Regions from separate parts of the Streptomyces nitrosporeus genome, predicted to be linked through region 1. Evidence: riboswitches for the same ligand, from Rfam matches in the RefSeq annotation. Region 1 holds a riboswitch; each other region holds the start of a gene.

Evidence for each region. Region 1 has a riboswitch for cyclic di-AMP ahead of CP967_RS06740 (LysM peptidoglycan-binding domain-containing protein). Riboswitches for the same ligand answer to the same signal wherever they lie in the genome.
Region 2: another riboswitch for cyclic di-AMP. It lies ahead of CP967_RS20520 (transglycosylase family protein); the one in region 1 lies ahead of CP967_RS06740 (LysM peptidoglycan-binding domain-containing protein).
Region 3: another riboswitch for cyclic di-AMP. It lies ahead of CP967_RS07470 (M23 family metallopeptidase); the one in region 1 lies ahead of CP967_RS06740 (LysM peptidoglycan-binding domain-containing protein).

The regions. Positions count from the first base shown of each region.
Region 1 is NZ_CP023702.1:1,572,100-1,575,365, reverse strand. Features, by position in the region: gene CP967_RS06750 (TOBE domain-containing protein) at 1-123, opposite strand, end outside; gene CP967_RS06745 (hypothetical protein) at 283-513, opposite strand; cyclic di-AMP (ydaO/yuaA leader) riboswitch at 881-1,069, shown strand; gene CP967_RS06740 (LysM peptidoglycan-binding domain-containing protein) at 1,072-1,971, shown strand; gene CP967_RS06735 (prolipoprotein diacylglyceryl transferase) at 2,306-2,920, shown strand; gene CP967_RS06730 (SIS domain-containing protein) at 3,206-3,266, opposite strand, start outside.
Region 2 is NZ_CP023702.1:4,621,427-4,624,692, reverse strand. Features, by position in the region: gene eno (phosphopyruvate hydratase) at 1-924, opposite strand, end outside; gene CP967_RS20520 (transglycosylase family protein) at 1,244-1,936, opposite strand; cyclic di-AMP (ydaO/yuaA leader) riboswitch at 1,937-2,105, opposite strand; gene CP967_RS20515 (LysM peptidoglycan-binding domain-containing protein) at 2,395-3,266, opposite strand, start outside.
Region 3 is NZ_CP023702.1:1,755,140-1,758,405, reverse strand. Features, by position in the region: gene CP967_RS07475 (M16 family metallopeptidase) at 1-1,216, shown strand, start outside; cyclic di-AMP (ydaO/yuaA leader) riboswitch at 1,434-1,600, shown strand; gene CP967_RS07470 (M23 family metallopeptidase) at 1,614-2,378, shown strand; gene CP967_RS07460 (helix-turn-helix domain-containing protein) at 2,514-2,732, opposite strand; gene CP967_RS07455 (DUF2975 domain-containing protein) at 2,732-3,229, opposite strand.

The sequences.
Region 1 (3,266 bases):
GATGAGGCGGCGGCCGCTCTCGTCACGGTGCGTCGCGACCCGCCCCGCGTCGGCCCAGCGGCGGGCGGTGTCGGGGCTGACGCCGAGAAGACGCGCCGCCTGTCCGATGGTGTAGGACTGCATGTGCCACACCATAGGGCTGTTTATCGCGCATCTACAACGCCTTCTCCTCGATAACCTCGCAGATGCCATATAGCAGCTCGATGCGTCCGGGGCGAGGCGGGGTGGGGTGGGGCGGGCCGTGCCGGCTTTGCGTGCCGGGGTGTGGACCCTCTGCCGGCTTCAGCGCTTCTGCCAGGTGAGCTTGCCGCCCCCCACCCAGCGGATCACGTCCGGGTCGTCGAGGTCGTGCACCCTGATCCCGGCCGCAGCCGCGACCTCCACCACATCCGTCATCGCCGTCACCATCGCGACGACCTCCCCGTCGATCTCCATGACGCGGAAGGGCGGATCCCCGGGCTGAACGGGCAGGACGGTGATCCGCGGGTAGCTGAAGTGAACGTTCTCCGTCATGTCGAACCGGTTCCACCGGGCCCGCCACGCCACGCGCGACAAGCCGACCGGTGAGCCTTATGCCCGATTTGTTGGCTTAAGGGTATTTAGCTCTGTCATTCAAGGCGATATGCCGACAGGGGTGGGCGGGGTTCGTTGAGAGTGGCGCGGGGTGCAAATCGCCCTTATCGGACTTGGTGACCAGCGTCACCTCCACCGCGCGAGGGGGTGGTGGCGACGCGTCGAGGGCCCCGTGATATCGGGGAATCCGGCGCGGCCGTGTGGGGTCGGTTACACGAATTCCCGTGAATGGATCTTGCGGGTGAATTGTGATCACGAATGCGCGGCTTGTTCCTTTCGCTATTTCTCGCCTACGGTCACCCTCACTCCGGATGGAACGCCGAATCCTGCCGCCGTCCGGGAACCCGACCACATCTCGTACGGCAGGAGCGGGGGACCCAGGTAAGTGCCGATCCGGTGACCGGAGCGGCTTGGGGTGAAGTCGCAGTCCGTCTGCGGCCGGGCAACTCCAGCTCGAACCCGACAGCTCACTTCGCAGGCGACGGAGAGGAAACCAGCATGCCCGCAATGGCCAACCGCCGCCGTTCCAAGTCCAGTTCGCTCACCCGCGGCATCATCGCCGTGAGCACGGGCGGAGCCGCCCTCGCCCTTCCCGTGATCGGCGCCACGGGCGCCTTCGCCGCTCCGGCGCAGACGGCCGCGGTCGAAAAGGCCGCCACCTCGACTGCCGCGTCCGGCAAGGCGATTGCCGCAAAGGACTCCGGCTCCGTCACCTATTCCGTGATCTTGGGTGATTCCCTTGCCGGAATCGCGCGTGCCCATTCCGTGGGCGGTGGCTGGCAGGAGCTGTACAAGGAAAACCGTGAGGCCGTCGGCGACAACCCCGACCTGATTCGCGTCGGCCTGAAGCTGACCATCGGTACCGAGGCGGAGAAGACCGCAGACCGGACCGCTTCGGATTCCTCGGAGTCCGAGGACCGTGCCGACCGCTCGGTGCGCACGGGCACCGCACTCGCCGCCCAGGGAGCCCAGGGCGCCCCGGCCGCCGTGGCCGTGGAGACCGTCGCGGAGACCGAGCCCGCCGTGGCCGTGGAGACCGTCGCGGAGACCGAGCCCGCCGTCGAGCCGGTCGCGTACACCGACGACCTGGACGGCTGGATCAACGAGTCGCTGGCCATCATGGCCCAGCACGGCATCCCCGGTACCTACGAGGGCATCCACCGCAACGTCATGCGTGAGTCCTCCGGCAACCCGATGGCCATCAACAACTGGGACTCCAACGCCGCCGCGGGCATCCCGTCCAAGGGCCTCCTCCAGGTCATCGACCCGACCTTCCAGGCCTACCACGTGCCCGGCACGTCGATGGACAGCTACGACCCGGTCGCCAACATCACGGCCGCGTGCAACTACGCCGCCGACCGTTACGGCTCGATCGACAACGTCTTCGGCGCCTACTGAGCCACGACGCCGGCACCGCTGGGCAGCCCGGCGTGAACGACGGGTGGTGCGGGTCCCCAGGGCCCGCACCACCCGTCGTTCTGTGGGTGCACGGCGAAGAGGCGGGGTGGGGCGGCGTCCCTCCGCGGGTGCCGCGTACCCTCGCCGGCTGGATGGTCCGGCGTACCGCCGAGTTCCGGCGTGCCGCCACGTTCCGGTGAACCGGAGCCCGGCTGTTTCCCGTCCGCCCGGCCGCCGTTCCCGGGGCCTTCGGCGGGGGTGCGCGCGGTGCCGTGGCGGCGCGCCGGAGCGGCGTGACTGGTCACGTACAGGTTCGTCGTCCATACTGCCCGCCGTGGAGCAGCGCATAGATTCGAACAACAAGCCCGAGTTCGCCGCAGGGACAGACCCGGCGTTCATCCCCGGCCTGACGGCCCCCGCACCGGTGCTCGCGGAGGGTGGTGGAACGCCGGGGGCGCCGAAGGAACCGGAGGAACCGGAGGCGTCCCGGGCGCCTGCCGAGGCCGGTACCGGGGCCGTGGGCGCCGCCGACGTGATCATGGACAAGGAAGAGGCCGCGAACGCGGACAAGGCTCCGGAGAAGGCCGGCGGCGCCGAGGAGGTGGAGGACTCCGAAGGCGCGGAGGACCCCGAGGACTCCGGCAAGGGTGAGGGCTCCGGCAGGAGCGGCGGTCCCGTCTTCGAGGTCAGCGACCGCCGGGGCGCCATCCGGGTGGACCGCGAGGGTGTCCGCTTCCAGCTGGACGACCAGGAGGCCGAGTTCGACTGGTCCGAGATCGGAGCGGTCGAGGTCAAGACGCCCCGCTTCGGCCGCAGGTTCACCGTCACGGTGCACCTGTCGAGCCGGCGGTGGTTCAACGCCGAGGTCGAGGCCGGTGCCAGAAAGGACCTCAAGACCTGGACGGCGGAACTCGACGAGGCGCTGGACGCCTACTTCGAGGAGTCCTGACCCCGCCGTATCGCCCTGTTCCGCATGTACGCGGTTCCGGCGCGGGACGCCGGACGGGACCGGCGTGCCGCGTGCCGCGTGTGACATCGGCCTTCACCACCCGGCCGGGTGGTGAAGGCCGATGCCGCGTTCCGGGCCGCGCGTCCGCCGGGCGCGGCTACCGGGGCGCTGGGCCCGGCCCACCGGGCCCGGGTTGACCGGGCTCTCGGATCACCGGGACCCCCGGCGGTCGGCCTCCCCGGCGGCCGGGTCCACCGGCGGTCGGCCTCCCCGGCGGCCGGGGCCTCAGGCGGTCGGGCCGAGGACCACCGAGCGGGTCAGATGCCTCGGAAGGTCGGGGTCCAGC
Region 2 (3,266 bases), 3.0 Mb from region 1:
GACGATCTGCACCTTGGCGCCCAGCTTGTCGGTGATGACCTTCCAGCCGGCCCAGTCGTCCTCGTACAGCGGGTCCTCGATGGAGACCAGCGGGTACGCGGAGACGAGCTCCTCGTAGTACTCGGTCATCTCGGCGGCCGAGCGGGACTTGCCCTCGAACTCGTAGACGCCGTCCTTGTAGAACTCGGACGCGGCGACGTCCAGGGCGAGCGCGATGTCGCGGCCGGGGACGTAGCCGGCCTCCTTGATGGCCTCGATGATGAGGTCGAGGGCGGCGCGGTTGGACTCGAGGTTCGGGGCGAAGCCGCCCTCGTCGCCGAGACCGGTGGACAGGCCCTTGGTCTTCAGGACCTTCTTCAGGGTGTGGTAGATCTCCGCGCCCCAGCGCAGGGCCTCGGAGAAGGACTCGGCGCCGATCGGCGCGATCATGAACTCCTGGATGTCCACGTTGGAGTCGGCGTGCGAGCCGCCGTTCAGGATGTTCATCATCGGAACGGGCAGCAGGTGCGCGTTCGGGCCGCCGAGGTAGCGGAAGAGCGGGAGGTCGGAGGCCTCGGACGCGGCGTGCGCCACGGCCAGCGAGACGCCGAGGATGGCGTTGGCGCCGAGCGAGCCCTTGTTCTCGGTCGCGTCCAGGTCGAACATCGCCTGGTCGATGAGGCGCTGCTCGGTGGCGTCGTAACCGACGAGCTCCGGACCGATCTGCTCGATCACGGCGAGGACGGCCTTCTCGACGCCCTTGCCCTGGTAGCGGTTGGGGTCGCCGTCACGGAGCTCGATGGCCTCGAACGCACCCGTGGAAGCACCGGACGGAACGGCAGCACGACCCGTGCTGCCGTCGTCGAGACCAACCTCGACCTCGACCGTGGGGTTCCCCCGGGAGTCGAGGATTTCCCTGGCTACGACGACGTCGATGGACGGCACGAGGCATCTCCTTCTGGGATCTGACACTGGTTGTCCAGGGTCACGGTGGCCTAGCGACACGAGCCTAACCGGCCCGGCCCGCTGCGTCGGCCGACCGCCCGTCCCCTGGGACGAAAAAGGTCTCAAGCACCCGCATTACGGGCGTTTCTTCAGAAATTTACTGGCAGGTAACTACAACTGTTGAACACTCACCCCCCAGGAGGCCGTTCCGGCGGCGCCCCGAAAGCCCTTCCGGGAAGCCCCCGGCACGCCGCCGGCCCGGCGCACAGGGGGGTGGGTGCGCCGGGCCGGGTGGCCGTCCGGGGAGGAGGATCCCGGACTACTTCAGGTGGAGCTGCTGACCCGGGAAGATCAGGTCGGCGTCCTTGACGATGTCGTCGTTCAGCTCGAACAGCTTCTCCCAGCCGCCCTTGACGTCCTTCGCACCGGCGATCTTGCTGAGGGTGTCGCCGGTCTTCACCTCGTACTCGCCGTCACCCTTCTGGACCTTCTCACCGGTGGGGGTGGTGACGGTCTCCTCGGGAGCGGTGCGCTTCTCGCTGCGGGTGGCGGGCTGCTCGGCCTCGCGCTCCGGTGCGGCCTGCGGGTCGGTGTCGCCGTTCGCGGCGGCACCGGTGTCGACGCCGGGGTCGACACCGTCGTTCGTCAGACCGCCGGCTCCGGCGCACGCCCAGGCGCCCGGCCCCTGGAGGTCGAGGAGCTTCTCGGCGGTGGCTATCTGCTGTTCCTTGGTGGCCAGGTCGGCCCGCGCGGCGTACTGCGTGCCGCCGGCGGCGGCCCAGCTGGACTGCGAGAACTGCAGGCCGCCGTAGTAGCCGTTGCCGGTGTTGATGGACCAGTTGCCACCGGACTCGCACTGCGCGACGGCGTCCCAGGTCTCGACGGACGCGGCGGAGGCGCCGGTGGCACCCATCAGCGGGACGGCGACGGCGGCACCGGCGACACCGGCCATCGTGGCGATGCGGACGGCCCTGGAGGTACGACGGTGCTTGCCCTTGTTCGAAAGCAGCATGGTTCTCCTCACCGACGCCTACGAGGTGAGCTGTCGGGTTCGGGCTGTGAGCTGCCCGGTCGCCCGCACTGGCGAGCGACTTCACCCCGAGCCGGTCCGACCGTCTTCCCGACGGTCCGCTCCGGCACCTACCTGGGTCCCCCGCTCCTGCCTACGGCGCATGACGCGTCTGTTCCCTTCGGCCGACGGCAGGATTCGGCGTGACGGTCGAAGGTGCCCGCGGTGCGAGCGGCTCCGACCGTAAACACACCCAACCCCGACATTCAAAGCTGGACATAACGCGCAATCAGCACGTACCGAAGGGGGGCAGGGGATTATTTCCGCAGGTCGGAGCCGATACGGACGGACCGGACGGGCGAGGCCCGCCGCGAACAGCAAAGAGACCCATGTCTCACTTACGCATAAGTGGACATAGGCCCCTTAACTACCCTTGTTTTCGGGGTGTTTTCCCGTTTTGATCAGTGGCCGGAGGCGGTCTTCCCGCCGGCCGCCCCGGCGGTCGCGTCCCCGGCCGCCGTGTCATCGCCGGCCGCCGTGCCGCCGGCCGCTCCGGTGCCCGCGGCCGCCAGGTCGAGGTCCTGGCCCGGGAGGATCAGGTCCGGGTCGGAGCCGACCTCGCCCCTGTTGGCCTCGTAGAGGGCCGTCCAGCCGCCGGGCACGTCCTGGGCGCCCGCGATCGACCAGAGGTTGTCGCCCTCGCGGACCGTGTAGGTGCCGTCCGCGCCGGAGTCCTCGCGCGCGCCAGAGTCGCCGCGGGAGGCGTGCCGGCCGGTATCGCGTCCCGCGTCCGCCCCCGTCCCCGTACCCGCCTCGGGAGCGGGCGCGCCGCGGTGCTTCCCGCCTCCGGTGCGGCCGGGGCTCTGGGACGCCTCGGGCTCGGGGGCGGTGGAGGGTGACGCCGAGGGCGCGGATCCGCCGGAGTCCCCGGGGGTCTCCTTCCCTCCGGGCGTGCCCGCCTTCCCCTTCCGTCCGCCGTCGTCCGCCGCGCCGGCGTCGGCCGCGGGGTCCTTCGCCCCGTCCCCCGCACCGCCCTCGGCGTCGTCCTCCGCGGCGCCGGACACCTCGTCCGCCGTGTCCTCGTCCGTCTCGCGCGTCGTCTCCCCGGTGGATCCGGTGGATCCGGGCAGGGAGGTGTCCGCCGGGTCGCCGCCCGGGTCCACGCCCGGCAGCCCTCCGTCGAGCACCAGCCCGGAGACCACCGCGCAACTGGCCCACGCCTGCGGACCCTGGTCGTCCAGCACCTTCTCGGCGACCGCTATCTGCTGCGAGCGGCTGGCGAGGTCGGCGCGGGGCGCGTACACCGTGCCCCCGTACGACTTCCAGGTGTCCT
Region 3 (3,266 bases), 180 kb from region 1:
CGAGGGCCTGGACGGTGTGGCCACGATCATGGCGCGCGCACTGTCGGAGGGCACCGACAAGCGCTCCGCCGAGGAGTTCGCCGCCGAACTGGAACGGTGCGGCGCCACCCTCGACGCCCACGCCGACCACCCGGGTGTACGGGTCTCGCTGGAGGTCCCGGTCTCCCGGCTGGCCAAGGCGCTGGGCCTGGTCGCCGAGGCGCTGCGGGCCCCCGCCTTCGCGGAGGACGAGGTGGAGCGCCTGGTCGGCAACCGCCTGGACGAGATCCCGCACGAGCAGGCCAATCCGGCCCGGCGTGCCGCCAAGCAGCTCTCCAGGGAGCTCTTCCCGGCCACCGCGCGGATGTCCCGGCCCCGCCAGGGCACCGAGGAGACCGTGCGGAGCATCGACGCGGCCGCCGTACGGGCCTTCTACGACGCCCATGTGCGGCCGTCCACCGCCACCGCGGTGATCGTCGGCGACCTCACCGGCGTCGATCTGGACGCCCTGCTCGCCGGTACTCTCGGCGACTGGTCCGGGAACACCGCCCAGGCCCGTCCGGTCCCCCCGATCACCGCGGACGACACCGGCCGGGTGATCGTCGTCGACCGCCCCGGAGCCGTGCAGACCCAGCTGCTGATCGGCCGGATCGGCGCCGACCGCCACGACAGCGTCTGGCCGGCCCAGGTCCTCGGCACCTACTGCCTGGGCGGAACCCTCACCTCACGGCTGGACCGGGTCCTGCGTGAGGAGAAGGGCTACACCTACGGCGTCCGGGCCTTCGCCCAGGTGCTGCGCTCCACCGCGCCCGGCTCCGCCGCCGGGGCGACCGGAGCAGCGATGCTGGCCATCAGCGGCTCGGTGGACACCGAGTCCACCGGCCCCGCGCTGGAGGACCTGTGGAAGGTCCTGCGGACGCTGGCGGCGGAAGGGCTCACCGACGCCGAGCGGGAGACCGCGGTGCAGAACCTCGTGGGCGTCGCCCCGCTGAAGTTCGAGACCGCCGCCTCCGTCGCGGCGACCCTGGCCGACCAGGTGGAGCAGCACCTCCCGGACGACTACCAGGCCCACCTGTACGCGCGCCTGGCCGAGACCGGCACGGTCGAGGCGACCGCCGCCGTGGTGAACGCCTTCCCGGTGGACCGGCTCGTCACCGTGCTGGTCGGGGACGCCGCCCGGATCGCCGGCCCGGTGCGGGAACTGGGCATCGGAGAGGTGACGGTCGTCAACGGCTGACGGACGGTCACCGTCCTCCTCCCAGGGGCCCCGGCGAGCGGAAGCGCTCGCCGGGGCCCCTGGCGTACCCACGCCACCCCACGCCCGGAATGGTCCGAAAGAGGGGGTATGCCCTGTGGGATGTCCGACAAAAGGGCCTGTCCGCTTGGTGATCGAAAGCCCTCCCGCCTAGCGTCGGCTCGGCTGTCCGCCGGACGTATGCCGCATCCGCGGCGCCGGGCAGCCATCGCCGAGTCCCCGTCAGGCGCGAGCCAGGGGAGCCGGGGACCCACCGTGTCCCTGGGGTGAATCGGACGTCCGGGCCCCGCGAGGGCCCAGGTGCCCGTAGGAGACCTTCCTGCTCCGAACCCGTCAGCTAACCCGGTAGGCGAGAAGGAAGGAAAGGAACCGCCCCTCCATGGCGTTCACCCGTGCCACCGGGAAGCACCGTGCCCCGAGCCGTCCGGCCCGCAGGAGCACCCGGGCCGCCGGTGTCGCGGTCCTGGCCGCCGCCGGCGTCGTCGGCGCCGCAGCCTCCCCGGCCCTCGCCGCGGAAGCGGCCCCGGCGGGGGGCACCGGACTGACCCAGGCCGTCTCGATGGGCAGCACCCTCGCCGACCGGATCGACGCCCAGGCCGAGGCCCAGCTGCGCCAGGCCGAGCTCGCCGCGAAGGCGGAGGCCCAGGCGGAGGCCGAGCGCAGGGCCGAGGCGCGCGCCGAGGAGGCCCGCGAGGCCGAGGCCCGCGCCGCCCGTGCCGCCGAACGCGCCCGGCTCAACGCCTTCCGCCTCCCGGTCGCCGGCTCGTACGTCACCACCGGCTACAGGTCCGGGGGCTCCCTCTGGTCCTCCGGCAGCCACTCGGGCGTGGACTTCCGCGCCGCGTCCGGCAGCTCCGTCGTCGCGGTGGGCGCCGGCACGGTCGTCGAAGCCGGATGGGGAGGCGCGTACGGCAACAACGTCGTGCTCCGGATGACGGACGGCACCTACACCCAGTACGGACACCTCTCCTCGATCGACGTGTCCGTCGGCCAGAGCGTCGCCGCGGGCCGGCAGATCGGCCTCTCCGGCTCCACCGGCAACTCCACGGGCCCGCACCTGCACTTCGAGGCCCGTACGACCCCGGACTACGGCTCCGACATGGACCCGGTCGCCTACCTCCGTTCGCACGGCGTCCAGCTCTGAGCGACGCGGTCCGCACCGGGCCCCGTCCCACGCCCGGCCCCCGTCCCGCACCGGCTCCCCGTCCCGCGCCCGGCCCCCCGGCACGGGCCGGGCGCGGGGCTCCGGGGCGGCCCGGCGTCCACGGCGGCCGGCCGGTCACCCCTCCTCCTCGGCCGCCTCCCACCGCAGCAGGTCTCCCGGCTGGCAGTCGAGCGCCTCGCACAGCGCCGCGAGTGTCGCGAAGCGGACCGCCTTCGCCCGTCCGTTCTTGAGCACCGCGAGGTTGGCGGGGGTGATCCCGACCCGTTCCGCGAGCTCGCCCACGGACATCTTCCGCTTCGCGAGCATCACATCGATGCCGACGACGATCGGCATCAGATCACCACGTCCAGTTCGGCCCGCATCCGCGCCGCCTCGACGTCACGTGCGACGGCCTGGGCGAGCAGCATCCGCAGCACGAGCACGACGAGCGCCACACCGAGGACGGCGACGGCCGCCCCGCAGACCAGGAGCACCACGCCCGGGGCCACGGCTTCGCCGGGGGCCAGGAGGACCGCGAGGGCGAGGACCAGCAGGGCGGCCGCCACGACAGCGCCGATCACCACGTGCACATGGCGGAAGGCGGCGTGCGAGAAGACCGTCCCGCGCCGGACCATCGTCACCAGCCGCCATACGCAGACCAGGACGATCTCGACCGTCACGAAGCCCAGGACGACGATCGTGAGCAGCGGGGTCCGCAGATACGCGTGATCCGCGGCGAGGTCACCCAGATCCATGGCCAGCAGCGGCACCATCACGGCCTGTACGAATACCGAGCCCATGAGCAGTGCCGCGAGTACCGCCCGCAGGGCGAGCACGGTCATGCGTCCCATCATCTCTCCCTCGATCGTCCAACGATAGAAAGCTATC